DNA from 3 places in the Aeromonas popoffii genome. Region 1 is predicted to be linked to each of the others. Evidence: predicted binding sites of a transcription regulator. Region 1 holds the regulator's gene; each other region holds the start of a gene.
The links. The regulator sigma-54, encoded in region 1, starts transcription at its own class of promoters, with help from an activator protein. The targets are predictions, from matches to a motif close to TGGCACNGTTTTNGCTT.
Positions count from the first base shown of each region.

Region 2: the regulator sigma-54 is predicted to act here: its motif matches at 7,221-7,237, upstream of flhA (flagellar biosynthesis protein FlhA).
Region 3: the regulator sigma-54 is predicted to act here: its motif matches at 5,522-5,538, upstream of flgA (flagellar basal body P-ring formation chaperone FlgA).

Region 1 is NZ_CP149129.1:4,070,520-4,080,253, reverse strand. It holds gene lptA (lipopolysaccharide transport periplasmic protein LptA) at 1-455, shown strand, start outside; gene lptB (LPS export ABC transporter ATP-binding protein) at 459-1,184, shown strand; gene WJM78_RS18870 (RNA polymerase factor sigma-54) at 1,250-2,689, shown strand; gene hpf (ribosome hibernation promoting factor) at 2,711-2,998, shown strand; gene ptsN (PTS IIA-like nitrogen regulatory protein PtsN) at 3,001-3,447, shown strand; gene rapZ (RNase adapter RapZ) at 3,490-4,356, shown strand; gene npr (PTS phosphocarrier protein NPr) at 4,377-4,649, shown strand; gene WJM78_RS18845 (BglG family transcription antiterminator) at 4,668-6,572, opposite strand; gene dagF (2-dehydro-3-deoxy-phosphogluconate aldolase) at 6,675-7,415, opposite strand; gene WJM78_RS18835 (DgaE family pyridoxal phosphate-dependent ammonia lyase) at 7,415-8,530, opposite strand; gene WJM78_RS18830 (amidohydrolase/deacetylase family metallohydrolase) at 8,514-9,653, opposite strand.
Region 2 is NZ_CP149129.1:3,180,357-3,190,090, forward strand. It holds gene WJM78_RS14455 (chemotaxis protein CheA) at 1-798, opposite strand, end outside; gene WJM78_RS14460 (protein phosphatase CheZ) at 810-1,550, opposite strand; gene cheY (chemotaxis response regulator CheY) at 1,563-1,946, opposite strand; gene WJM78_RS14470 (RNA polymerase sigma factor FliA) at 2,058-2,777, opposite strand; gene WJM78_RS14475 (MinD/ParA family protein) at 2,770-3,645, opposite strand; gene flhF (flagellar biosynthesis protein FlhF) at 3,647-5,065, opposite strand; gene flhA (flagellar biosynthesis protein FlhA) at 5,082-7,184, opposite strand; gene flhB (flagellar biosynthesis protein FlhB) at 7,292-8,422, opposite strand; gene fliR (flagellar biosynthetic protein FliR) at 8,509-9,306, opposite strand; gene fliQ (flagellar biosynthesis protein FliQ) at 9,386-9,655, opposite strand; gene WJM78_RS14505 (hypothetical protein) at 9,683-9,734, opposite strand, start outside.
Region 3 is NZ_CP149129.1:2,957,575-2,967,308, forward strand. It holds gene flgF (flagellar basal-body rod protein FlgF) at 1-619, opposite strand, end outside; gene flgE (flagellar hook protein FlgE) at 765-2,096, opposite strand; gene WJM78_RS13425 (flagellar hook assembly protein FlgD) at 2,107-2,850, opposite strand; gene flgC (flagellar basal body rod protein FlgC) at 2,867-3,286, opposite strand; gene flgB (flagellar basal body rod protein FlgB) at 3,286-3,684, opposite strand; gene WJM78_RS13440 (CheR family methyltransferase) at 3,747-4,571, opposite strand; gene WJM78_RS13445 (chemotaxis protein CheV) at 4,590-5,501, opposite strand; gene flgA (flagellar basal body P-ring formation chaperone FlgA) at 5,724-6,329, shown strand; gene flgM (flagellar biosynthesis anti-sigma factor FlgM) at 6,417-6,740, shown strand; gene WJM78_RS13460 (flagella synthesis protein FlgN) at 6,737-7,153, shown strand; gene yfcE (phosphodiesterase) at 7,219-7,761, opposite strand; gene WJM78_RS13470 (peptide ABC transporter substrate-binding protein) at 7,772-9,409, opposite strand; gene WJM78_RS13475 (DMT family transporter) at 9,648-9,734, shown strand, end outside.

The DNA.
Region 1 (9,734 bases):
CCGAGAAAGTCTACGTTGATGCTGTCAAGCAGGTGGCCGAGATGCAGGACAACCGCTTCACCTTTGAGCAGAATGTGACTATCAATCAGGGCACCATCCAGATCAAGGCTGACAAGGTGGTAGTGACCCGTTCCGGCGAGAAAGGGGCCGAGGTGATGACCGCCTACGGCAAACCTGCCACCTTCTTCCAGATCCTGGATAACGGCAAGCCGGTCAACGCCCACGGCAACAGCATTCACTACGAGGTGAAGAACCGGCTGGTGACCATCACCGGCAACGCTCAACTCAAGCAGGAAGATAGCGTGGTGAAAGGTGAGCTGATCCGCTACGACATCAACAAGCAGAAGATGATTGCTGAAAGCAAAGGTGGGCAGCAGCAAGTCAGGACTGAGTTCCTGCCAGCTCAGGTAGAGAATTTCGACAAGCCAGCCGATCAGAAGAAGCAGGGAAAATAAGCCATGGCAGTGTTGAAAGCAGTCGGCCTGCAAAAAAGTTACAAGCGCCGCATGGTGGTCAGCGATGTGAGCCTGGAAGTGGGTACCGGCCAGATTGTCGGGTTGCTGGGTCCGAATGGAGCTGGAAAGACCACCTCCTTCTATATGATAGTGGGGCTGGTGCAGAGCGATGCCGGTCTCATCACCATAGACGATCAGGATATCAGCCTGCAGCCCATGCATATCCGTGCCCGTAACGGCATCGGCTATCTGCCGCAGGAGGCCTCCATCTTCCGCCGCCTGTCGGTGTTCGACAACCTGATGGGGGTCATGCAGACCCGTAAGGGGCTGAGCCGTGAAGAGCGGGAAGACAATGTCGAACAGCTGCTGGAAGAGTTCAATATCACCCACATTCGCGACAACCTGGGTCAGAGTCTGTCCGGGGGGGAGCGTCGTCGGGTCGAAATCGCCCGAGCGCTGGCGGCCGAGCCGCGTTTTATCCTGCTGGATGAACCGTTTGCCGGGGTCGACCCCATTTCTGTGATAGACATCAAGAAGATCATCCAGCATCTGAAAGATAGAGGCCTGGGCGTCTTGATCACCGACCACAACGTCAGAGAGACTTTGGATGTATGCGAGAAGGCGTATATCGTCAGCCACGGCAAGATGATTGCCGAAGGTGCTCCGGCCGAGATACTGGCAGATGAACAGGTCAAACGCGTCTATTTGGGCGATCAATTCAGTCTATAGTAAGGGGGCATCTCTTCATTTCCTTTGACGACTGTCTCGCTGAACATAAGGATATCCCGACGTAGATGAAGCCGACATTACAGTTGCGTCTCGGTCAGTCCCTGACTATGACGCCGCAATTACAACAAGCGATTCGTCTGCTCCAGCTCTCCACTCTGGAACTCCAGCAGGAAATTCAGCAAGCGCTCGATAACAACCCCTTGCTGGAGCAAGAGGAGAATGACGTGCAGGAGACCAGCCAGGAAGAGCCAATCGATGCCAGTCAGCTCGACTCCAGCGATGCCATGGCCCAGGATCAGATGCCGGATGAGTTGCCGGTGGACACCACCTGGGAAGATGTCTACTCGGCCGGCACAGCCCAGAGCGCAGGCCCCATCCACGATGGGGAAGACAGCGTCTATCAGGGTGAAACCACCGAGAACCTGCAGGACTATCTACTGTGGCAGATGCGGCTCACGCCGTTTAGCGATCTGGATGCCGCCATTGCCCTCGCCATCATAGATGCCATCGACGATTCCGGTTATCTGACCGTCTCCCTCGAAGATATACAGGCGGCGGTGAGCAGCGAGGATGTCGAGGTGGAACTCGACGAGGTTGAGGCCGTGCTCAAGCGGGTGCAGCATTTCGATCCAGTCGGTATCGCCGCTCGCTCGGTGCAGGAATGTCTGTTGATCCAGCTTGGTCAATATGCCCCCGAACTGCCCTGGCTCAATGAGGCCAAGGAGGTGCTCAACGAGCACATGGACTTGCTCGGCAATCGTGATTATCGGACCCTGGCACGCAAGACCAAGCTCAAGGAGTGCGATCTCAAGGAGGTGCTGGATCTGATTCAGCAGCTGGAGCCCAGACCGGGCAATGGCATCATACAGAGCGACTCCCAGTACGTGATCCCGGATGTGACTGTGGTCAAGAAGGGGCCCAAATGGGTGGTAGAGCTCAATCCCGATTCTGCTCCACGCATCCGGGTCAATGAGACCTATGCCGCGATGGCGCGCCAGGCGCGCACCAGCCAGGACACCCAGTTCATCCGCTCCCATCTGCAAGAGGCCAAGTGGTTTATCAAGAGTCTGGAGAGTCGCAATGACACCCTGCTCAAGGTGGCCAGCTGTATTGTCGAGCAGCAACAGGGCTTTTTCGAGTATGGGGAAGAAGCCATGAAACCCATGGTGCTCAACGACATCGCCGAAGCGGTGGAGATGCATGAGTCTACCATTTCCCGGGTAACGACCCAGAAATACATGCATACGCCCCGTGGCATCTTCGAACTGAAGTTTTTTTTCTCCAGTCATGTGAACACCGAAGGAGGAGGAGAGTGCTCATCGACCGCAATTCGTGCGCTGATCAAGAAGTTGGTGACGGCAGAGAATCCCGCCAAGCCACTAAGTGATAGCAAGATCGCGGATTTGCTGGCCGAACAGGGTATTATGGTGGCGAGACGCACGATCGCAAAGTACCGTGAATCCTTGTTGATCCCGCCATCCAATCAGCGCAAACGCCTGGTTTAGGCAAAACAAAAGGATGATGTTATGCAAATTAACCTGACCGGACACCATGTCGAGATCACCGAAGCTCTGCGTGATTATGTGAATAACAAATTTGCCAAACTCGAGCGTCACTTTGACCACATCAACAATGTTCATGTGGTGTTGAGCGTAGAAAAACTGAACCAGATCGCCGAAGCCAAGCTGCATGTCAGCGGTGGCGAGGTGTTCGCCAATTCACAGCATGCCGACATGTATGCTGCGATTGATACCCTGCTGGACAAGCTGGATCGGCAGATCATCAAGCACAAAGATAAGTTAAATAAAAAATAACTATGCAACTTGAACACATACTGAGTCGGGACTGCACCAAAAGTGCGGTCCCTTGTACCAGCAAGAAACGCGCCCTTGAGATCATCAGTGAATTAGCCGCTGAGCGCCTGGGGACCTCTCGTCAGGCGTTATTCGAGTGCCTGCTGGCCAGAGAAAAGATGGGCAGTACCGGTATCGGTGCCGGTATCGCTATTCCCCACGGCCGGATCGGTGATGAGTTTCCGCCTACCGCCATCCTGATGACCTTCGCAGAGCCTATCCCCTTCGACTCCATCGACAATCAACCGGTTGACCTGCTCTTTGCCCTGCTGGTGCCGGAAAGCGAGTGCAAGCAGCACCTCAAGACCCTTTCCCTGATGGCATCCAAACTGGGTGACAAGGCGGTTTGCCGCCAGTTGCGCCAGGCAACCAGCGATGAAGATCTCTATCAGATCATGACCTCGGCCTGATATGCAGGCCCCCGTCATGACCCCAAGCGGTGAGGGAACAAGATGCAATTAATAGTGGTAAGTGGGCGCTCAGGCTCGGGCAAGACAGTTGCCCTGCGTGTGCTGGAGGATCTCGGTTATTACTGCGTGGATAACCTGCCGGTCAACCTGCTGCCCCAGTTGATCGTGTCGGTTGAGAGCCAGTATGACAAGTTGGCGGTCAGCATAGACGTGCGCAACCTGCCGGTGAGTCCGGACAAGCTGGAAACCCTGTTGGCTCAAGTGCGCAACGAGGGCCGGGTCGAATTTTCCAGCTTCTTCTTCGATGCGGAAAACTCCACCTTGCTCAAACGCTACGGCGAGAGCCGCCGGTTGCATCCTCTGTCGCGTAAACAGCTGTCGCTGGATGAGGCGATCCGGGAAGAGACCCACCTGCTGGCACCGCTCTCCTCGACCGCCGATCTGCGCATCGACACCACCAACCTCAGCATTCACGACCTGAGCGAGCTCATCAAGACCCGGGTGCTCGGCAAGAAAGAGAACGAACTGGTGCTGGTGTTCGAGTCGTTCGGCTTCAAGTACGGCATCCCCAAGGACGCCGACTTCGTGTTTGATGCCCGCTTTCTGCCCAATCCGCACTGGATCCCCGAGCTCAAGCCCTTTACCGGCAAGGATGAGCCTGTGGCCCGCTACCTCTCCAGCCAGCCGGACGTGATGCAATTCATTTTGCAGATTGAGAATATGCTGGCGACTTGGCTGCCGCATCTGGAGCGCAACAATCGCAGCTATGTGACTGTAGGGATAGGTTGTACCGGTGGCCAGCACAGGTCCGTGTTCATCGCCGAACAGCTGGTCAGCGCATTCCGGCTGCTTGGCAAGAACGTCCAGATCCGCCACCGCACCCTCGACAAGAGTGCGCCGCATTATTGATGGAGCAATAGGGAGATCAGATGACCGTCTCAGCCTCTGTGGAGGTCAAAAACAAACTGGGCATTCATGCCAGACCGGCCATGATGCTGTTCGAGCTGGTGCAGGGCTTCGATGCCCACGTGCTGCTGCGCAACGAGGATGGCATAGAGGCCGATGCGGATAGTGTGATCGGCCTGCTGATGCTGGATTCAGCTCAGGGCAAGCAGGTGGAAGTGCAGGTGGAGGGCCCCGAAGAGGTGGAGGCGCTAGCTGCCGTGGTGGCGCTCTTCACCTCCGGCTTTAACGAGGAGTGAATCACTCCCCGCTCCGCTTCAGGAGCCGGTGCGTGCCAGCCCCTTGAAGCTGGCAAAATCCCGACAAGTCAGCAAATTCTTGCTGGCTTTTTCGTTCATCAGCGCCAGAAACAGGTCGTAGAGCGCCATCGCCTCTTCGTAGTCTGCTTTGCTGATGGCCAGCACGAAGATGAGGGTGGCTGTCTCGCCATTGCCCCAGTCGATTCCCTGTGGTGCCAGCACGGTATAGACCAGGGTGCGGCGCGCCAGCAGGCCGAGGGAGTGGGGCAGGGCTATGCCTTCCCCCAGCAGGGTGGAGACGATGCGTTCCCGCTCGTGCAACGAGCTTCTGAATCCGCTCTCCACCCGATCTTCTACCTCCAGCTGATCGCAGACCCGCGCAAACAACTGGCTCTGGCTGAGTGGCTCATGCACCACCATGAAGTGATCGGCATCGAAGTATTTGTCGAGCAGGTAGGGGCGGGTGCGGTCGATCAGTACCAGCTTGCCGAGCTGCTCCAGCTGATACTGGGTCGGGAAGGGGGCGACTTGCACCACGGGCACGTTCTTCTCGCTCACCTTGACCGTGCTGATGACAAAGTCCTGCTCGATCCGCGCCAATCCCTCGTAATCTCGCACTGACTCCAGTGTCGTCAGCTGAAGCTGGGGATATTCCCGCTTGATGCGCGCCTCCAGCACCCGGAAGGTGGCGTTGCCGGCGTCGCACAGCAGCAGCGCCTGGGGACGACGGGTATAACCGATGTCATAGTGGCGTTCCAACCCGACCCCGATATGGATCACCAGATAACCTATCTCGTGATGGGTCAGCCGGTAGGGGGTATGCCTGATCCACTCAGAGATGGCAGCAAGCGTGATGTCGTAGGCGAGGGGATAATACTGCTTGATGTGATCCGCCAGCGGATTGTGGCTGCCAATCTGGTATTTGACCCGCAGCAGCATGGCGCTGATATGGGTCTGCAGATCCGCGCGCAACTGCAGGTCGCCGCGCAGATCATAGGGGTAGTGCTGGTGGATATAGGCAAGCAGATGCTCGACCAGCTGCTCGCTCTCGGCGGCCATGGCCGGGCTGAGCCTGGGCGTGTCGGCGGTGAGGCGGGCCTGGATCTGGATGGCGAGGCAGGTGATCTCCTCCTCTCCCGGTGGTGTCAAGGTCGGCAGCTCGGCGTAGATGTCGCGTGCCACGGTGGCCATGGCCTGGGTGATGTCGTCACTGGCAAACTGGCGCAACTCGTGTCCTGCCGCCTGGCGCAACAGGGCGACGGCGCAGTAGATGGCGAGCTGCTGCAGGCTCTCGTCGGCGAGGCGTAGTTGGTGATGGCCGAGCTGGGCATGGATGTGATTGCCCACGACTTCCAGTGTCTTGCTGGGGCACAGGTTAGGCAGCAGGCTCTGCAACTGGTTGTTGTGGAGCAGCTCCTGATAGAGCAGCTGGGTGAGGCAGGCCCGGATCGCCGTCTCGCTCCCTTGGATGCGCATTCCCAGCCGTGGCTTGCTGTCGATGAGTAGCCCGAAATGGGCGAGCCGCTCCCGTACTTCCGCCATGTCCCCCTGCAGTGCTGCCCGGCTCAGATACCAGGTATCCGCCAGCTCATCCAGCTTGATCCCCTGTTCCGCCGTCAGCAGCAGGATCTGCAAATGCAGCACCCGCTCGCGACTGGTGCGCGGCAGGCAGCTCTCCTGTTCCTGGGCCGCCAGCAACTCGTCAAACAGCCCCTGATTGTAAATCTTGAGCTGGTAGCCACTGCCGCGCTGGTGGATCAGGTGGGCGCCGTGGGTGGCAATCAGCTCGTTGAGGGTCGCCACGTCGGTGCGCACTGTGCGGGTGGAGACATTGAGGCGGCGAGCCAGCTCCTCCTGCGGCAGCGGTTCGGCATGGAGTTGGGTCAGCAGTTGATGGAGTCTGGGGTGGGGCAGCCTGGTCATGAGGGGGCGGGACTCCTGTCGGGAAATAAAGGGTCAATGTTAACAAACGGGTCATTAACAAGCCAGGCACCGGCCAGTGATCGAACCGGTGCCATTTTCTCGTCACGCCAGCAGCCGTTTCACCGTGGTGAGCAGGGTACGCACATCGTCGGGGCGGGTCTGGCCACTCTCGCTGTCGATGATGGAGCTGTAGACGTGGGGGATCACCTTCTCGACACCGGCGTCCAGCGCAATCCGCACTATCTCCTCGAAGTTTTCCAGATCGATGCCGCCGGTGGGCTCCAGCCAGAAGCCGTGGCGGGCGCACGCCTCAGCCACTGCCTGATACTCGTCGCGGCAGGCCAGCCCGCCCATGGGGAAGAACTTGACCGAGCTGCCGCCCATATCCTTGAGCAGGGCGATGGCGGTATCGATAGGCACAATGCCGTCCGGCTGCCCGGCACTGAGGGGGCCGGTGGAGATCTTCACCATGCCCGGCGTACCGGTGGGGGAGATAAGGCCATTCACCAGTGTTTGTGACTGGCCGAGCAACGCCCGGCTGGCGCCGACCCCGGTGAACACCTGGTTGACGTGCTGGGGCTGCAGCTGGCGAGCCAGCTCGGCCACCATGGCGGACTGGTGCGGATCGCCCGCCCCCAGTCCGATGGAGAGGGCGTTGTCGATAAGGGCCGCATACTCCTTCATATCGGCGACCGCAGCGGGGATATCCGGATAGTTTTTGGAGAGCACGCCGACCAGCACATGACCTTCAGCTGCGTCGTACACCGCGACGGCGTTCTCTTTGGAACCTGCCAGTACGTTGAGGCAGACACGATCACGGTAGTAGTTGGGAGTAAGGGACATCAGCGATTCTCCTGTACGAGGTTGGCAATGGCGGCATGGATCTGGTCGAGCTGGGGGATGGTGACGCTGCGCACATCGATCTCGATGTGCCCCTCGTTGGCCTTGTAGCCGCGGCAGTAGATGGCAGGATTGCCCTGCTGCAGGCGGCTTATGACCTGCACTGTGGTCATGCCGATCTGCTGGTGGTCAAACGCGATATCGGTGCGGGCAATGTCACGCCCTGCACTGTCCCACACTACCTTGGCGGTGACGCTGGGCAGCTGGTTGAGGCGTTCGATGAAGGGAGTCATCTTGGCGACCATGGCGGCGCCGTTCTCCTTCTCTTTGGCCAGATAGCGTTCGATGGCGTGGGTCAGACCGAGGATCCCCTCTTTGCCTACCTTCATGGCGCGGCCGATGCCGTTGGCCTGCTGTTTGACCCACTCCACGTATTGCCGTTTGCCGAGCACCAGCCCGCTGGTGGGCCCTTCAATGGCCTTGGCGCCGCTGTAGATAACCAGATCCGCCCCCTGGTTGTAATAGAGCCGCAGATCCTCTTCCGCAGCGGCATCGACGATCAGCGGCAGGTTGTGTGCTCGGGCCACCTCGGCGGCCTCGGCCACCGACAGAATGCTCTTCTGCACGCAGTGGTGGGACTTGATATAGAGAATGGCGGCTGTGTTGGCATTGATGGCGGCGGTCAGTTGGGCAGGGGTGCACTCGTTGGCATAGCCAGCCTCTACCACCTTGCCGCCACCCAGATTGACCATGGTGCCGACCGGGGCGCCGAAGTTGACGTTGTGCCCCTTGGGCAGCACGATTTCGCTCGGCACCCCGTGGGCATGGGCGTGCAGCTGCTCAAGGCGGTAGGGGTCGCCACGCACTATCACGGCGGCCACCGACTGGGCGATACCGGCGCTGGCGCAGGAGACCACCACCGCATCCTCCACATCCAGCAAGCCAGCCAGATAGGCGCCTGTCTTGTTGACCAGATCCTTGACCTCAAAGTAGTGGCCGAGGCCGAAGTTGACCGCATCGACCACCTCCTGCTCGGGGGTGGAGACACCGAGAATGGTCATGCGCCCGGAGGCGTTGATCACCGGTTTGAGCTGATATTTCTCATAAACAGAAGGCATGGTGTGATTTCCCATTGTGAGTCAGAACCAGTTCACCCCCCACCAGGGCGGCGAGAGGCAGCAGTTGTTGGTCACCGTTGCGGGACTGGGCTTCGGTATCCATAAACAGGGTCGGTCCGTTGATGATCTCGAACAGGGTCAGGTCTGCATCGGCGCCCACGTCGAGTCGCCCCTTGCCGGTCAGCCGCAGTGCATCGGCCGCGTGGCGGGTGACACAGGCCAGTACCTGCTCCAGCGTCATGCCGATGGCGAGAAACTTCGACATCACGTGAGCCAGGCTGTAGACCGGCCCCTTGATGCGGTTCTTGCAGTAGATATCGGAGCTGATGGTGTGGGGCAGGATCCCCTGACGGATGGCAAGCTCCGCCACGTCAAAGCTGAAGCTGGCGCCGCCGTGGCCAATGTCGAGCAACATGCCGCGCTGCATCGCCTCGCGCACCGCGACCCGCAGCTCGCCGGCCGGGGTCAGGATGCGGTTCGGTTTGCCGTTGAAGCAGTGGGTCAGCAGGTCGCCATCCCCCAGCAGGGTGACGATCTCGTCCAGATCCGGCGGCGTGTTGCCCACGTGTACCATCAGCGGTAGCTGACCGTGGGCCTGTTGCAGCGCCTTGGCCATATACAGCGGTTGCAGGCCGTTTTCGCCCACCACGCTGCCGCTCATGCGCGCCTTGATGCCGACGATAAACTCGGGATGGCGACGAATGGCTGCCGAGGCGAGCGCCATGTCCAGATCCTGGCTATCGGCCAGTTCGTTCTGGCGCAGCAGGCCGATGCGGGCGATGTTGAGCAGGGCGTGCACCCGGGTCTTGCAGCCAGCGGCGATCCGCTGGAAGTCGTCCACATCGTCGGCCCCTGTACTGCCCGCGTCGATGACGGTGGTGACGCCGGACTCTACACCCACCTTGTCCGGTTCATCGTGATAGATGGGGGAGGCGGGGTAGCAGTGGGTATGGCCGTCAATCCAGCCTGCACTCACATGTACCCGGCCTGCCAGATCCAGAGTTCGCTTTGCTCCGCTCCTTGCTGGTAGCTGGCCGAGGGCCACTATCTTGCCGTTCCGGATGGCGATGTCGATGAGCTCGCCATTTGCCTGGCGTCCTGCTTTGATGATCATGTCGTACATGCTGATATCCCTCTTGGAACCTGCTTGCGCTCTTACTACGAGGCCGTGATCAAGGCTCATGTGCTGCTCGGAATCCTCACG
Region 2 (9,734 bases), 890 kb from region 1:
GCCACGACCATGTAATTCATCGAGCAGGCGTTCGAATTCATCATCATCGATCAGCTCGTCAACCTCTTTTTGCACCGACTTCAACGGGTTGATCTCAGGCGCGCCGCTATGCTGACCCTGACCATGCAGCTGGTCGAGCAAGGCTTCGAACTCATCATCTGTGATATCGCCCGTACCAGTCAGCGCGGGGCTCGCAACCGGCGTCGGGGCTCCGCCGACGCCGTGGAGTTCATCGAGCAAGCGCTCGAACTCATCGGCTGAGATTTCATCAATGGAGCCGCCACCATTGACGGCCACGGGTTCGGCAACCGCTTCAGGCTCAGGAGCCGCGCTCACCTCGTCAGCAGATGCCGCAGTTTCTACAGGCACACTATTGCCTGCCGAGGCAGTCAACAACTGCTCCTGCCCTTCAGGTTTGCAGAGCTCATGCAGGTCATGCAAAATTTCAGCGGAAGCAGGGCTCGGCGGTTCTCGATTTTGCACCTGGGCAAACATCACATTGATGGCATCCAGCGCCTGCAAAATGACATCCATCAATTCCGCCGTGACGGTTCGCTTGCCATTGCGCAAGATATCGAACACGTTTTCGGCACCGTGACACACGTCTACCAACTCACCCAGAGAGAGAAAACCGGCGCCGCCTTTGACGGTATGGAAGCCGCGAAATATGGCATTCAACAGATTCTTGTCATCGGGTCGCTTTTCCAAGTCGACCAGTTGTTCGGACAACTGTTCCAATATTTCGGATGCTTCGACCAAAAAGTCTTGCAGTATGTCTTCATCAACTTCGAAGGCCATGCGTCACTCCATTAAAATCCCAGGCTAGACAGCAGATCGTCCACATCATCCTGACCATTGACCACATCGGAACGAGTCTCCGGGTTCATGATGGGGCCTTCAGCTTCAATCCGGCTTACAGGAAGGCTGCGAGATGAATGCTCAACAGATGCCTCACCAAACATAGTCAGCATTTCTATTAATTTAGTTTCAACTTCCTGCACCAACTTGATGACCTTGCGGATCATCTGGCCGGTCAAATCCTGAAAATCTTGCGCCATCAGGATCTCTGTCAGCAGTTGCCGTAATTTATCGGCATCAGATTCAGAAGCCTTAATGAAATCATCCAGTTGGTGACATAAAGACTTAAATTGCCCGACATTCATGTCCCTGTTCATCAGGGCATTCCAGTTGGGCATAACCAACTGAATATTGTCGTTGAGCCGGTCGGCAATCGGCAAACTGGCTTCCACCGCATCCATGGTGCGGTTGGCTGCCTTGTCTGTCATGTCGATGACGTAGCTTAGACGTTCTCGGGCATCGGGAATTTCATGGGTTGCCAGGTCGGGGATCCGGGAATCCAGCCGGAAATCTTGTAAGGAGCTGTGCAGTTGTCGGGTCAGTTGACCCACTTTGTCAAACAGAGCTGCCGCATTGGGAGCACATGCATCTGCGATGATAGTATCGGCCTGTTCAAATTCGCCTTGCTCCAGATGGGCAACAAGCATCCTTGCCTGATCGAGCGAAATCATTGCACTCGTTTTGGCCTTCATCCATGCTGCTCCTTAGCCGATTCGTTCAAAGATTTTGTCGAGTTTCTCTTTGAGCGTTGCAGCGGTGAAAGGCTTGACTATGTAGCCATTGACGCCCGCCTGAGCGGCTTCAATGATCTGTTCGCGCTTGGCTTCAGCGGTCACCATCAGTACCGGCAGATGCTTGAGCTTGTCATCGACACGAATAGCCTTGAGCAAGTCAATGCCTTGCATACCGGGCATGTTCCAGTCGGTGACGACAAACTGAAAATCACCATTTTTCAACATTGGCAAGGCCGTGTTGCCATCATCTGCTTCGTGGGTATTGTTAAATCCCAGGTCACGCAGCAAGTTCTTGATAATCCGGCGCATCGTTGAAAAATCGTCAACAATGAGGATTTTCATGTTCTTGTCCAAAATTCCCTCCTAAATAGCCGCTATAGCGGCTCACTTACATGATGCAGATCGCAGGTTTTATTATGCGGATTATGCCTTAGAGTTTTGTTTCAGTGTAGCCAGTACAAACACTTATACATGCCAATCTCTTAAACGAGCGCGTAATCTGTGCATCGCCTGACTATGTATCTGGCTCACACGAGACTCGCTAACGTTCAATACCTCGCCTATTTCACGCAAGTTCAGTTCTTCATCGTAGTAAAGGGAGAGGACCAGTGCTTCCCGTTCCGGCAGACGGCCTATGTGTTCGGCCAACGCGCCCTGAAAACGCTCGGCCGCCAGCTCGTCAAACCCATTGTTGCCTGCTGCGTCATCGGGATGACCTATCACATCTTCGCTGACCCCCAGATCCTCGATACCGATGATCTTGCCGCAGGAGACATCCTGCAGCATGGTGTGATACTCGCCGAGACTGACCCCCATCTGGGCAGCAACCTCGGTATCACGGGCATCACGACCGTGCGCTTGTTCAACATTTTCGATGGCTTCAGCGATGGCGCGGCTATTGCGGTGCACCGAACGTGGCACCCAGTCCCCCCGCCGGATCTCGTCGAGCATGGAGCCACGGATGCGGATCCCTGCGTAGGTTTCAAAACTGGCGCCCTTGCTGCCGTCAAAGTTACGGGAGGCTTCGAGCAGCCCAATCATACCTGCCTGGATCAGGTCATCCAGCAAGACACTGCTTGGCAGGCGAGCCAACAAATGCTGGGCAATCCGTTTCACCAGCGGAGCATGACGCTCGACCAGCACATAGGAATCCTGATGACGCAAGTACGCTTGGGCTTTATTCACGGGAACCTTCCTGTGCTATGACCGGCCTTTGCAGCAAATTTTCCAGGAAAAATTCGAGATGACCACCGGGTTGGTTAGGAATGGGCCAGCTTGCCGCCTTGTTGGCGAGGGCGCGAAACGCCAGCGCCGCAGGTGACTTGGGGAAGGCTTCGACAATCAGCTTCTGCTTGCGCACGGCGGCGCGCAGGTTGGTGTCGTAAGGTACACACGCTACCAGCTCCAGCGAGGTATCCAGAAAGCGATCTGTGACCCGGGTCAGCTTGGCGTAGAGCTCCTGCCCTTCGCGCAGGCTGCGCACCATGTTGGCCACCACCTTGAAGCGAAACACGCCATGATCCTTGGAGAGGATCTTGATCAGCGCGTAGGCATCCGTGATGGAGGTCGGCTCATCGCACACCACTATCATGATGTCCTGGGCGGCGCGGGTGAAGCTCAGCACCATGTCGGAGATCCCCGCCGCTGTATCCACCAGCAGTATGTCAACTTGGGTCTTCATCTCACTGAAGGCGCGGATGAGTTCGGCATGCTGCACCGCAGAGAGCTCGACCATAGACTGGGTGCCTGATGTGGCCGGCACTATCATCATGCCGTAGGGACCCTCGACTATGATGTCGTCTATGGTGCACTCACCGGCCAGCACATGGGAGAGATTGCGATGTACCCGCAACCCCAGCATGACGTCAACGTTAGCAAGGCCAAGGTCGGCGTCCAGTACCATCACCCGTTTGCCTTGTGCGGCCATGGCGCCTGCCACGTTCAGAGTCACGTTGGTCTTGCCCACGCCACCCTTGCCACCGGAAACGGCGATCACTTTTACTCGATTGTTTTGACGCATTTTGCGCAGACCACTCGCCTGATCCATATACATGTTACTCATAAAACTCCGAATCTTCGGCCTCGCCAAAGCCTGCACCCCAGAAATAGGGTTCTTCTGTTTCCCGCTCCAGCGAGCCCATGGCAGCTCCGACGAGCTGCGCCGCATTGGCAACTTGAATATCTTCCGGAACCCTTTGTCCATCAGTGATATAGCTGATGGGCAGTGCATTCTGGATACATACGTTAATCACTTCGCCCAGATTCAGACTCTCATCCAACTTGGTAAGTATGCAGCCGCTTAATGGGATACGCCGGAAGTGGTCCACCGCCTCCTGCATCACCCGACGCTGGGAAGTCGCGGACATCACCAGGTAGCTGCGGATGCGTACCTTGGCATTCTTTACCAGTGTATCGAGCTGCTCGGTCAGACGGATATCACGCTGACCCACCCCGGCGGTATCGATCAATACCAACCGGCGATGGCGGAACTGATAGAGCGCATTGGCCAGCTCCTCGGCATCCCGTACCTGACGTACCGGACACCCCATGATGCGACCATAAGTCTGCAATTGCTCGTGGGCCCCGATCCGGTAGTTATCCGTGGTGATAAGCGCCACCTGCTCGGCGCCATACTTCATGGCAAACCGCGCCGCCAGTTTGGCAATGGTGGTGGTCTTGCCCACCCCGGTCGGTCCGAGCAGGGCAACCGCCCCACCCTGACGTAAAATATCGTCTTCGCTGATCTTGAGCTGGGCTGTCAACACCTCGGCCAGCTGCGCCATGGCCTGATGGATGGACATATCCTCAGGGATAAGGCCCGCCAGCTGATCGGCAAAGGCATCGTCAAAGCCTATTTTCTTGAGCTCCTTGATGAGCAGGGCCCGCATAGGTTCACGGCGTTCCACTTCCTGCCACATCAGTCCGGAGATCTGGTGCTCAAGCAGCTTGCGAATGCTGGCCATCTCCTTGCGCATCCCTTCCATCTCCTGCTCTCGCGGCGCAGGTTGGGGAGCACGACCTGGGGTCGCCACTCTGGCTTTGGGCTTGGCAGGCTCGGGAGCCGCCCCCCACTGACCCTGTTCGGCCAGCGTGCGGGGAGCTGAACCCGCGGCGGCAACGGGTGCAGCCCCCTTGAGACCGGCCGGATTGGCCGGGTTCAACTTCTGTTGACGCGCCAACAGGGCAGCCAGGGTATCGGCATAGTGTTCGTTCTGCTCCTGGGCCTGGCTGGGCACAGGACGGGTCATCTGCCGTCCGGCAGACGAGATATTGACGCTCTCATCGTTCAACTGACGGCGAACCGGCGCTTCTGTGGGCCCCAGGACCTGGGATTGATAATCGACAGCGGCGACTATCTCTACCCCACCAGTGACCTTCTTGTTGGACATGATGACGGCGTCGGGCCCGAGAGTCTCCTTGACCTCGGCCAGAGCCGTTCGCATGTCCTTGGCAAAAAACCGCTTAATCTTCACCCGTCATCTCCGCTAACTAGTTCTGTCCTACCGCACTGACGATGCGGATTTGCTTGTCATCAGGCACTTCCTGATAAGACAGAACGCGCAATCCAGGAATGGCATTCTTGACAAATTTCGCCAGGGTATTGCGCAGTATCCCTGATGTCAGAAGCACGGCCGGTTGGCCTTCCAGTTCTTGTCGTTGAGTGGCTTCCACCAGCGAGCGTTGCATCCGCTCTGCCAGGCCCGGCTCTATGCCAGCGCCATCACCACCCCCTGCCTGCAGGGATTGATGCAATATACGTTCCAATTCTGGTGCCAAGGTGATCACCGGCAGCTCGGGGTCCGGACCGGCAATCTCTTGCACGATCAGGCGACGCAGGGCGATACGGCAGGCGGCCGTCAGCACTTCGGGATCCTGACTGCGCGGGGCGTATTCCACCAGGGTCTGCAGGATAGTGCGCATATCACGGATTGGCACGCCTTCATTGAGCAAGTTCTGCAATACCTTCACCAGGTTACCCATGCTGATGACTTCAGGAACCAGTCCTTCCACCAGCTTGTTCTGATGCTTCCCTATCATATCGAGCAGCTGTTGCACTTCGTCATGACCCAGCAGCAGGGCGGCATGGTTGGAGAGGATCTGGCTCAGGTGAGTGGCGACCACGGTGGCAGTATCCACCACTGTATAACCGAGAGTCTGGGCCTGGGAGACTTGCTCCTTGGCGACCCACACAGCCTCCAGCCCGAAGGCGGGATCATGGGTGGCGATGCCCTGGATCTGGCCGAACACCTGACCCGGATTGATGGCCATCTCCTTATCATGGTAAACATTGGCCTCGCCGGTACTGACCCCCATCAAGGTGATGCGATATTGGTTGGGCGCGAGATCCAGATTGTCGCGAATGTGCACGGCAGGCACCAGAAAGCCGAGCTCCTGGGAGAGTTTCTTGCGCACCCCTTTGATCCGGTTGAGCAGTTCCCCGCCCTGATTGCGATCCACCAGCGGGATAAGCTGATAGCCCACCTCCAGCCCTATGATGTCCACCGGCAGCACGTCGTCCCAGCTCAACTCTTTCTGCTCATGGGGTTGATCGGCCGTGGCGGGCATCAGTTGGCCCTTGGCAGCCTTGGCGGCGGCCCGCTTCTCGCGGCGCAGCAGCCACCAGGCACCGGCAGCCGAGAGGGCCCCCAAGCTCAGGAAGGCAAAGTGCGGCATGCCGGGTACCAGCCCCATCATCAGCAGGATGCCAGCCGAGATGATCAGCGCCTTGGGATTGTCAAACAGCTGACCCAACACCGCTGTGCCCATATCCTGATCCGTGTTCTGCCGAGTCACTATAATGGCTGCCGCGATGGAGAGCAGCAGGGAGGGGATCTGCGCGACCAGACCGTCACCGATAGCCAGCAGGGTATAGATTTCGGCCGATTCACTGAAGGTGAGCTGGTGCTGCATCATGCCGATAATGAAGCCCCCGATGATGTTGATAAAGAGGATCATGATGGCCGCGATGGCATCCCCTTTGACAAACTTGGAAGCACCGTCCATGGAGCCGTAGAAGTCAGCTTCCTGAGTCACGTCCTGGCGACGCTTCTTCGCCTCTTCCTGGTTGATGAGGCCGGCGTTCAAATCGGCATCTATGGCCATCTGTTTGCCTGGCATGGCATCCAGGGTAAAGCGGGCGCTCACCTCGGCAATCCGCCCGGCCCCCTTGGTAATCACCACGAAGTTGATGATCATCAGGATCGTAAAGACGATGATGCCGACGGCATAGTTGCCGCCGATCACCACGTTGCCAAATGCCTCGATCACATGACCGGCCGCCGCACTCCCGTTGTGGCCTTCCAGCAAGACCACCCGGGTTGACGCCACGTTGAGCGCCAGACGCAGCAAGGTGGCAAGCAGCAAGACGGTTGGAAAGGCGGCAAATTCGAGGGGGCGTCGGGTATAAACGGCGACCAGCAGCACCACAATAGAAAGCGCAATATTGAAGGAAAAGAGTACATCCAGCATCAGCGGCGGTATGGGCAGAACAACCATACCCAGAGACGCCAGCACCAACAGCGGTGTCCCCATCCCCTTGGTCAGCAATCCCCTGTGCTCTTTCAATCGGCCCAATGAAGCCTGGAATTTCATCGTTTTTCTCAATCTCAAACCGCTGGTACAAGATTAAAGCAAACATCAAGCCAACAATTCAATACATTGATTTTAAATGATTTTATTTTGACTGTGTCAGAAGTTTGTCATTTGCGGAATTCAGGCGGAATGGGCAGCTCGTTGGCGAGCGGATTGGGGCGCCGGCCACGACCACGGCGGAACTTCTTGAGCTGATACACATAGGCCAGCACCTGAGCCACCGCGGCAAACAACCCTTCCGGTATCTCGTGACCTATCTCGGTGGAGTGAAAGATGGCACGGGTGAGCCCGGGAGAGGGCATGGTGGGGATCTCGTATTCCCTTGCTATCTCCCTGATCTTCATCGCGATTTCGTCAGTACCCTTGGCCACTACCTTGGGGGCGGCGCCCGGCTTGTCGGTGTCATATTTGAGTGCCACCGAGTAGTGGGTCGGGTTGGTGATGACCACATCCGCCTTGGGCACATCTCCCATCATGCGGCGCATCGCCATCTCCATCTGCAAGCGGCGGATCCGCCCCTTCACCTCGGGCTTGCCCTCGCTGTCCTTGAACTCGTCCTTGATCTCCTGCTTGGTCATCTTGAGCTGGCGCATGTGATTCCACTGCTGGAACGGCACGTCTATGGCCACGATGGGGATGAGGGCGCAACAGAGGATGATCAGCATCCACAGCAGCAGATCCAGCGCATCTATGATGCCGCCCGGATACCCCTCCAGGGAGAGGTTGAGCAGGTGGTTGAACTGGCTCGACAGCATCCACCAGGCAAACAGGGTGATGAACACCACCTTGGCGATGGACTTGATAAGCTCAACCAGAGACTGCACCCCGAACATCCGCTTGAGGCCGTTGAGCGGGCTCAGCTTGCTCCACTTGGGCAGCATGGCTTCGGAGGAGAAATTCATGCCCCCCATCAGGGTGTTGCCGACGAAAGCCGCGATGGCCACCAGCATGAACAGCAGGCCGAGCGGATACATCAGCTCCCTCAACAGGGTGGGAAGCATGACCCCCATGGCGTTGGGATCGAAGGCCTGATCCCGATCGAGGGTGAAACCTATGGTGAGGATCTTGACCATGGCGCCGGCCAGACTCTCCTTGATCATCAAGAGACCAAAGACAGCCGCCAACAGCACGCTGGCGGTACCCAACTCCTTGGAGCGTGCAATCTGCCCTTTTTCCCGGGCCTGTTGCAGTCGTTTGCCCGTGGGTTGTTCGGTACGTTCCTGATCGGTATCAGCCATGCTGCTGACCTCCGACACGCTGGCGCTTGCTCAGTTGTGCTCGCCCCCGGAGGGAATCGAGTTGTTCTCTACCCAGCTGTACGCAATCAGCCACTCTGGCCACCGAAGCACTGGACGTTGATGAGCTCGCAACTGGTCTCCTGCACCCGCTCCCACATGGAGTCAAAATGGCCGAGGAAGCCGCCGATGGTGAGCCACAGGATAAGCAGTCCGGACATCATGCTGACCGCAAAACCTATGCTGAAGATGTTGAGCTGTGGCGCTGCCCGTGTCATGACGCCGAACGCAAAGTTGATGAGCAGCAGTGCGATGATGGCCGACAGCGCCATCACCAGCGAGGCCTGGTACATAACCCCCAGGAATCCGGCCAGACTGCGGATGGCGGGCAGGGTGAGCCCGACATCTGAGACCGGCAAGGTATCAAAGCTCAGCACCACCATGCGCAGCATGATGAGGTGACCATCCACCGCCAGAAACACCAGGGTCGCCAGCATCAGGTAGAACTGGCCCACCACGGGGGCCGACTGGCCATTCATGGGATCCACCAGGGTGGCAAAGCCCAAACTGGTCTGCATGGCGATGATCTGACCGGCCATGACGAAGCTCTCCATCAGAAACTGGGTCATAAGGCCAAGCGCAATGCCGATGAGCAACTGCTGGGTCAGCACCAAAAAACTGCCGACGGAGAACAGCTCTATCTTGGGCATCGGGGGCAGCAGGGGGGCGATCATGAAGGTAAGCGCCAGCGCCAACCCGATACGGATACGGGCCGGTGTTAGGCGACTGCCAAACACCGCCATCACCATCAACAGACCGCTCACCCGTGCCAACGGCCAGAGAATGGAAGACAACCACTCCATGATGAGAGCAGTCGTGTAGGTCATCTCACTACCCCGGGAATGGCGTGGCAGGTCGCCATCAGCGAGCCGCCAGAAGAGGTCCCAGGCGCTTGCCGGGCATGGATCATCCCACCACCTCGGGAATTTGGCTCACCATCAGCAGAAAGAAGTCCATCAGACTCTGCAAGCCCCAGTGTGCGCCCGCCCCCAGGGCAAACAGGGTAACGATGAGACGGGGAAGGAAGCTCAGGGTCTGTTCGTTGATGGACGTCGCGGCCTGAAAGATGGCCACCAACAGGCCGACAAACAGGCTGGGCAGGATCACGGCGCACACCATGATGGTCACCAGCCAGAGCGCCTCGCGAAAGACATCAATAAAGGTTTCCGGACTCATGCTGCCTGCTCCTTGCGTTTGCCCGAGTTAACCACCGGCACCCAGCCCGACGCTGTTGGCCAGGGAGCCCGGGAGCAGG
Region 3 (9,734 bases), 1.1 Mb from region 1:
TGCTGCCCTCGAGCGAGCCGGCGATGAGGCCGACATTGGCCGAGGCGGCTTCATTCTGGCCATCCTTGCGACGAAATAAACCATCCTGCCCCTTCTCCACCGCATCGGCGGCAGGCTTTACCAACTTGATACGCTGGAAATCTTCGGGCAAGTTGGCCGCGGCACCTTCGGGACGACCGCTAATGGTGCCATCCCGATTGATCTCGATCTTTTCCATCGGTAACTGCAGCACGATAGGCTGGCCATCATCGTCCACGACATTGAGACCGGTAGAGGTCTGCAGGTTGCCGGTCGCACTCAGCTGCAAGTTGCCCATCCGGGTATAGGCTTCACCCCCATTGGGATCCTGCACCGCGATCCAGCCCTGACCGTCAACGGCCACGTCAAGATCCCGCCCCGTGGTCATCAGCATGCCATGCTGCAGGTTCTGACCCGGCCGCTCCGTCATGGCGAACACCCGGGATGGCAGCCCTTCGCCAAACGCCTGCATGCTGCGCGCCTGCTCGAAGTCAGACTTGAAGCCGATAGTGTTGGCATTGGCCAGGTTGTTGCCACGCACAGCCAGGCTGTGCATGTTCTCCTTGGCCCCGGACATGGCGATGTAAAGCAGGTGATCCATGGGATCCTCCGTCAAACTGATGACTCTGGAGAGATAACTGCAATTTGAGTGCCAACACCGGTTCATGAATACAAGGGGGGAGATAAAACAGGAGGGAAACGCTCGAAAAAAGGGCGCCGAGGCGCCCTTGTCATCATGAAGTCACTTAACGGATCTGCAGTATGGTCTGCTGCAATGAACTGTTCACTTCCAGCGAGCGGGAGTTGGCCTGGAAGTTACGCTGGGCCGTGATGAGGTTCACCAGCTGGGTGGTCAAGTCCACGTTGGATTGCTCCACCGCTGAAGACTTGATACTGCCCAAGGTACCCGAATTAGGCGTGCCGGGCAGCGCATCACCGGAAAGCAGAGACTGGCGCCAGGAGGTATCGCCGACCTGAGTCAGTCCTTGCGAGTTGGCAAACTTTGCCAGCGCAACCATGGCGACTTTTAACGTCGTCGCATTGCTGTAGGTGGCAGAAACAACACCGTCCGGCGTAATCTCCACCTTGGTCAGATGACCAACAGTAGCGCCATCCTGGGTCAGTTTAGTAACATCGAAAGGGGAGTTGAATTGGGTAACGGTACCGAGACGAATTTCCATTGATTGATCGGGATCCGCACCGTTGGTAATAATCCCGGCCCCCGGGGGCCCTCCTAACACTTCGGTTTTGATCGGAGCAACCGGGGTGGTCGTATCCAATTTGCCACCGTTGGTAAACACCATCTTAATGCCAGTGGGAATGGTACCTCCGGGGCTTACCCCACCCGTAATGTTGATAGGCTTGTCACCCTCATATGCGAACATGCTCCAGGTGCCCGGGTTTAGTGGCTGCCCCTGATTAGCCGGGTCCTCATGGCGAACAAAATATTTGGTGATCACATGGGGGGCGCCGAGCGAATCATAGATCGTCACGGATGTTGAGTTTGCAAAGGTTGTTGAGTCCGTGGGTTTAAAATCGGCGGGGTTTGTTGGCTTGGTTTTCGCTTCAATGCTCAAGTTAAAACTTGCTTCCACCAGCGAGGTCATTTTAGGCTGACCCGCCCGATCCGGTATTTGAATTGGCTTGGTGGCGTTGATGCTGACCGCCTTGGGCGTACCATCCGCGTTAATTTCATAGCCTTGCAGATAGTGGCCCTGATTGTTGACCATATAGCTGTTTTCATTGAGCTTGAAGGCCCCAGCCCGAGTATAGGTACGGTCAAGATTGGTCAGGCCGTCAGAGGTGACGAAAAAACCATTGCCCTGGATCGCCAGGTCCAGGGCGTTGTTGGTAAATTGCAACGCCCCCTGATGAAACTGCTGCGCCACCGCCCCCGTTGCCACCCCGTTGCCGACCTGTGTTTTGGCATTGACAAAAATCGAGTTGGCGTACACATCCGCAAACTCGGCACGGGACTCTTTAAAGCCCATGGTATTGACGTTTGCAACGTTGTTGGCGGTAACGTTCAGATCTTTTTGTGCCGCGTTGACACCGCTCAAGGCATTGTTAAATGACATATCCAGCTCCTTAGATCGATGCTGTAGGCTTGGTCGTTGGTGGTGTGGTCTGGTTGGAATTGGTACCGGCAATCTCCAGGATATCCCCCAGAGAAATGGCCCCAAGTCCTTTCAATTTAACCAGGGTGGGAGAGGTGCCATTACCCAGGGTGACGCTTTCTACTCGCCCATAGGTCAAGGCCGAAATGCTCTCTGATATGCCGGCCACAGTGCCGGTTGCTTTAATCTGGTACTTGCCCTCTTTGACGGGCTTACCGTCCTGGTCGGTCCCATCCCAGCTGAAGGACACGTTACCCTTATGTTCTCCCTCAAGGGAGAAGGACTTGATAACCTGCCCTTTTTCATCTTCAACTGTGATTTTCACGTTCGACATTGTCTTGTCGCCGACAGCGACCACCCCGGAAATCTCGCCATCTTTTTCCAGATAGCCGGTATTGGAGGGGATCAGTACATTCTGCCCCACCAGAGCAGAGGCCTGCAGCGCCTGGCTGGAGGTCATCAAGGTATTCAGATTGCCCATCTGGGTCGACAGACTCGATATCCCTTCCGAGGTCGACATCGATGTCATCTGGGACAGCATCTGGGCATTGTCCACCGGCTTGAACGGATCCTGATAAGAGAGCTGCATGGTCAGCAGCTTCAGAAACGACGCCTGATCCAGCTCTTTCTTTGGCGTTGTCGCATTGTTGGTACTAGAGGTTGGGCCGCCTGCATTACTAGAGGGGTTCCAATAAAGATTATTTATGTCAGACATAATAAAGGCCCTCTATTTACCCTTTGCCAAGCTGAAGCGTCTGCTGCAGCATCTTCTTGGCAGAATCGGCAACCTGCACATTGGTCTGATAACTGCGTGAGGCGTTGATCATGTCTGCCATCTCTTCCACCATGTTGACGTTGGGCTTGAAAATAAAGCCATCCTTGTCAGCCATGGGGTGGCCCGGGTTGTACTCCTTGAGCAAGGGCGCCTCGCTCTCGACAATCCCCTTCACCTCGACCCCGACGGATGCCTGCTTGTCTGACATGGCCCGATCCAGCTGAGCGGCAAAAATTGGCCGCCTGGCATGGTAAGTATTTTCCACACTGGAGCTGACGCTGTCGGCGTTGGCCATGTTGCTGGCCACCGTGTTGAGTCGAACAGACTGTGCACTCATGGCCGAGCCTGCAATGTCAAAGACCTTGAACAAACTCATTACTGTTCTCCTTTCAGCGCCTTCAGCAGGCCACTGATCTTGCTATTCATAAACTCAAGGGAGGTCTGGTACTCAAGGCTGTTACGCAAAAACTCGCTGCGCTCCTGCTGCACATCTACCGTGTTGCCATCACCGGTGTCGGGCTGCAGGGGATTGCGGTACTGCGTCAGGCCTGGGGCATCCGACTGCAAGGCGAAGTGCTTCTCACTGGTCGTCGCCAGGCCGAACCCCTGCCGATGCTGGGCCCCTTCCAGTGCCTGTGAGAAGTTGATATCCCTGGCCTTGAAACCCGGGGTATCCGCATTGGCAATGTTGCTGGACAACACCTCTGCACGCTTGGAGCGAACGCTCAGCGCGTATTGATGAATACCAAATGCCTTGTCGAATGAAATTGCCATAGCACACCTCCTGCTTGATAAATTATTAGCAAGAGGCGTGCCAAAGGGGATTTAGGCGGGGATTATTTGACTTTGTAGATGATACCGGGATTGCAGCGGACCATTTCGAACTTGTCGGTCAGACCGGCCAGTGACTCGGAAGCCCCCAGCATCAGATAACCACCGGGATTGAGACTGCCGGCGAACTGGTTGAGGATCTTGGACTTCACTTCCGGTGCAAAATAGATGAGTACGTTGCGGCAGAAGATGATGTCGAACTTGCCGAGCAGGCTGTAGCTCTCCAGCAGATTCAGTGGCCGGAAGGTGGTCAATTTTCTGACACGCTCCACCACCCGCATCTTGTTGTCACCATAAGGTTCGAAGAACAGCTTCTTGCGCTCCGGCGACAGGCCTCGGGCCAGCGCCAGGCTGTCGTACACCCCTTCCTTGCACTGGTTTAGCATAGTGCTGGAAATATCTGTGCCCACGATCTGCACGCCACCGGGCAAGGTACCCGGCTTCTTGACCTGCTGCTCCAATGCCGTCATGGCGATGGAATAGGGCTCCTGACCGGATGAGGACGCGGCCGACCAGATTTTGATCGGACGGCCGCTCTTGCCAAGCTCAGGAAAAATCTTGTCCGTCAGCAACTGAAATGGATAAGTATCCCGAAACCACAGGGTTTCGTTGGTAGTCATGGCATCAACCACTGCCATTTTCAGGTCGCGCTCACGCACACTCATCGCTCGCGTAACCAGATCAGACAAACTCTCAATACCAAACTGAGTCATCAAGGGCGAAAGCCGACTCTTGACCAGATACTGTTTGTTGTCACCCAGCACGATCCCGCTCTGTACTGCCAGAAAGTTGCTGAATTGTTTGTATAAGTCGTCCGAAAGTGTCTTCATGCAGTTTGTTCTTCTTGATTAGAGTGCGCCTTGTACGGCCTTGGCCAATTCATCCGGCTGGAATTTGGCAATGAAATTGTTCGCACCGACTTTCTGCACCATGGCCTGATTGAACACCCCACTGAGGGATGTGTGCAGAATAACATGTAAGTCCTTGAGATTGGGATTGTTGCGGATCTCGGCGGTAAAAGTATAACCGTCCATTTCCGGCATCTCGATGTCCGAGATCACCAGGGCAATTTGATCCTTGATGGGGCCATTCTTGGCCATCTCCAGCAACATGTTGAGCGCCTCGCGCCCATCCTTGGCCAGCACGCACTGTACACCGATAGCCTCGAGGGCCCGCTGGACCTGTTTGCGAGCAACAGAAGAGTCATCTGCCACCAGCACGGGACGACCATGGGTATTGTGCTCGATACTGGCATCCACCAGCTCGGCACTCACCTCGGTCGACACCGGAGATATCTCGTTGAGGATACGTTCAACGTCCAGGATCTCCACCAGCTCGCCATCTACCTCGGTGACCGCCGTCATGTAGTTGATGCGACCAGCCCCTTTTGGGGGGGGCAGAATGGATTCCCAGTTCATGTTGATGATGCGCTCGACCGAGTGCACCAAAAAGCCCTGCACGGAACGGTTGTACTCGGAAATGATGATAAAGCACTTGCTCAGATCCTCGATGGGACGCTTGCCCACCGCCATGCTGAGATCGATCACCGAAATGGTCTGGCCACGGATATGGGCAACCCCGCGAATGCAGGAGTTCAACTTGGGCATGACGGTCAATAAGGGACATTGCAACACTTCACGCACTTTGAATACGTTGATGCCAAATCTTTGACGTCCATTGAGACGAAACAACAACAACTCCAACCTGTTTTGTCCCACCAGCTGGGTACGTTGGTTGACCGAGTCCAGAATACTGGCCATAAACACTCCCTAAAAACGCTTGGCACTAATCATGCATGCGTGTTGGCTTACGTCAGACTATCAATGTCACTACAAACGAATTCTGAAGCAAGCATAGTTAAATGTGGTGATACGCGTGAACAACTTATCGGCCTGCGAGCGAAAATGATTAGTAGACTTTTCCTCATCTTACTGCTGTTTTGCGGCATATCTCACACCACGGCTTCCGAGGTGACCAGCTATCTGCAAGAAATGGCGCAAGAGTTTGTGCTAGGCCAGCTCGATATTCCGCTCGACGCCCAGGCGCAGGTGCTAGCAGCCTCCATCGATGACCGTCTGCCTCTGAGCCGCTGCGAAGAGCATCTGACCATCAGTTTTCCCGCCAGGATGGAGGTGCGTCGCAACACCACTGTCTACCTCAAATGCGAGGAGGATAAACCTTGGGATCTCTATCTGCCGGTTCGGGTCAGCATACAAAAGCCCTATGTGACCGTCTCAGCGCCGGTGGCCAAGGGCGACATCCTCAGCGAAAGCATGCTGACACTAGCCTATCAGGATCAGACGCTGATCCGGGGTGACTATCTCAGCGATCCGACCCCCCTGATAGGCGTGCGTAGCAAGCGGGAGCTCAAACCGGGTCAGCCCATACGGCTCACCCAGGTCTGCGTGGTGTGCAAAGGCGATCAAGTCACACTCAGTGCAGAAAATAGCAGCATGCAAATCAAAACCATGGCCCGAGCCTTGCAAGATGGTAGCTTCGGAGACATGATCAAACTCGTCAATATTCGTTCAGGAAAAACGGTGCAGGGAAAAGTCAGCGCAGTCGGTACCGTGGTGGTCACTTTCTGAATGTTTTAGGCCACTTTTTTCTAAAGTTCTGACGACCGTCACCGATAAACAGGTAAGCGAACAGCAAAGCAGACGAAGGTAAATAACATGGCTATCAACAATATCAATAACCTAGCGAACAATCGGTTGCAAAACACCGGTAGCAGCCTGGGTGCCAATACCAAACCAGCGACCTCATCCCCCGACAACCGTGCGGCTACCGTCAGGACCGACTCCGTCTCCTTGACCAATGAGGCGCAGCAATTGCAACAGGTGCAGAAAAACCTCAACTCAGCCTCTACTACCGGCAATGAAAGCCGGGTCGAGAGCTTGAAGAAAGCCGTGGCCAATGGTGAATATCAGGTCAACAGTGAAGCTGTGGCCAAGAAGATGTTCAGCTTTGAATCCAATCTGGACAAGCTGCTGGGATGATGGATTTACCTTCGCTGCTGCATACCCAAGACGAATACCTCTCCCAGATGCAAGGTTTGCTGGGGGAGGAATTTAACCTGCTCAAACAGCACCAGGCACTGGCGCTGCCTGAGCTGGCAGAGCGCAAGCAGAAACTGCTTGCCGATATTGAAGTGCTGGATCAGACCCTGGCCCAGCTGCCCGATCTGCAACAACAGCTGAACGCTTTTCCCGAGAAGATGCATCTCCTGCGTGAAAAACTCGATGCCTGCCAGGAACAAAATGACCTCAATGGCCGCCTGCTCGAACTCAGCATCGTATCCAACCGACGCCTGGCAAGCTTCCTGAGCAAGTTGCGTGATCGCAACTCCCTGACCTATGACGCCAAGGGCAATACCCGCTCAGGTACTCGCTCATTCGGCATAAAGGCCTGACTTCTCTCTTCTCACTTTCAGTTTCCCCTTACAGCCGTCCCTAATCTGCACCCTCGCCACACACCTTACAAGTTCAGACGCAGCAAGGCCTCGCTATCCGCACAGGCATGGATGCCCAATACACCGTCTTCATAGCGGCCATAGGTTGCCGCCAGCTCTGCACGTGGAAAACAGATGGATCCCGGATTCATCAGCACCAGCTCCCCTTCTCGCTGCAACACGGGCATATGGGTATGACCGCTGATAAACAAGCTGCCTGCCGGCAGCGGCACCGCCTCCGGGCGATAGAGATGACCATGGCTGACAAACCAGCGTCGGCCATCCACCAGCAACTGGTTGTAGGGGGCCATCATGGGGAAATCCAGCAGCATCTGATCCACTTCCGAGTCGCAATTACCACGCACCGCCATGATTTGCGGCGCCAGCTGATTAAGCCGCTCGGCCACAGCCGCGGGGGCATAACCCGGCGGTACCGGATTGCGCGGGCCGTGGTTGAGCACGTCGCCGAGCAACAGATAGTGATCAGGCTGCCAGGTGGAAAGCTGGTCAAGCACCAGCTCCAGGGCACTCAGGCTGCCGTGCAGGTCCGACATAATGGCAATCTTCATCGCTCGTTCCTCACGGCTGACTGAAATAGAGATCCTTGGTGGCGATCGCCCCCTTGAGATTCTGAACGGGCAAGCCACGCAGGGTGGGATCCACCAACCGCATCTGGTTGTAGTGATAGATGGGAATGGCGGGCATCTCATCCATCAGCAACTGTTCGGCCTGTTGGTAGAGCCCGACCCTGACGTTACCATTCAGGGTATCCGAGGCCTGCTGCAACAAGCCGTCAAAGGCCGGATTGCAGTAGCCACTCTCGTTCTGGGGATCTTGGCAACGGAAGCTGTTGAGCATGGATGAAGGCTCCACGTAATCCCCGAACAGGAAGGAGCGAGCCAGCATGAAGTCCCCGCTGTCTTTGGCCACCTGATAGGCGTTCCACTCCATGTTATTGAGCACGACTTCCACCCCCAGCGGCTTCCACATAGCGGCCACCGCCAACGCCAGCTTCTTGTGATTTTCCGAGGTGTTGTAAGTCAGCGTCAGCTTGAGGGGATGAGCGCTGTTGTAACCCGCCTGCGCAAGCAGCGCGGTCGCCTCTGCAAGCCGGGTTGGCTGATCCTGCAAGGCCAGCGGTGAGCTCAGCGCCTCATAGCCCGGCATGGTGGGCAGCAGTGACCAGGCAGCTTGTTCACCCTGACCGCTGACCTTCTCGGTCAGCACATGTCGGTCTATGGTCATCGCCAGCGCCTGGCGCACCCGCACATCCTGCAACTCGGGGCGACGCAGGTTGAAGGTATAAAGATAGGTGCCGAGCAGCGGCAGGCTCCAGATCCGCTCGGGGGTCGCTTCCTTGGTCTTCTGGTAATACTCCTGTGCCACCTTGTTGGTGAGCTGGATCTCGCCCGCCTCATAGTGCAGCCGCTCGGCGTGTTGGGAGGCAAGCGGCAGATAGGTGACCCGCTGGATCCGGGTATGGGCATCATCCCAATACTGGGCGTTGCGCTCTGCCTCGATGCGCTCGTTGGGCACCCAGTTCACCAGCTTGTAGGCGCCGTTGCTGACCAGCTTGCCCGGCTGGGTCCACTGCTTGCCAAACTGGTTGATAGCCTTCTCGTTAACCGGTACGAAGGGACGCTGACTGACCAGCTGCAAGAAGTAGGGCACCGGCCGCTCCAGAGTCACTTTCAGGATCTGCTCGCTCTCGGCCTCCACCCCCAGGGTATTGAGATCCAGCGCCCCTGCGTAGATGGACTGGGCATTGTTGATACCGGTCGCCAGCAACAGCCCGGCGGAAGGTGAGCCCTGCGCCGGATCCAGCAGTCGCCGCCAGGCATAGACAAAGTCCTGCGCGCCGAGCGGCTCACCGTTGGACCACGTGAGCTGCGGGCGCAGGAAGAAGCGCCAGACCAGCCCATCGTCACTGCTCTCCCAGCGCTGGGCCTGAGCCGGCACTATCTTGCCCTGACCATCTTCGCTCACCAGCCCCTCGAACAAGTCCACCAGCACGACCTCACCCGGAAAACCGGATCGGATCTGGGCCGGGTCGAGGGATTCCGGCTCGGCGCCATTGCCCTTGACCAGGGTCTGGCGGTCCGACAACACGGGCTCTTGGGACACAGTGGTGGCCTGCAATGAAGGGGCCATCAACAGGCCCAGCAGCAAGGGAGAGAGCCAGCGGCGGGCGGGCCGGGAAGCGGGGCACAAAACCATGACATACACCTCGTTCAATTCACTTTATTTCAAGAAGGGGGAAGGCCGGCAGCGCGCCTGAATACGAATGCATGATGCTGCGCTTGTTATCCCCAAAGACGCCCCGTATTGTATCGGGCTTGCTCAAGAGATGGAGTCTTGCGGGCGATTTTTTTCCGTAGTTTTTATGAGGTGCGAGTGGCTGTCGCCGGTAACGGCCTGATGCGTCTTTCATCTGGCTACATTTTCAGGAGTTGTTATGGGGTATGAGTGGCTGGCGCTGGCAGCGGCCAGTTTGTGGGCAGTGGCGGCCCTGATCTCCGTCAAACCGGCCCGTCACCTGGGG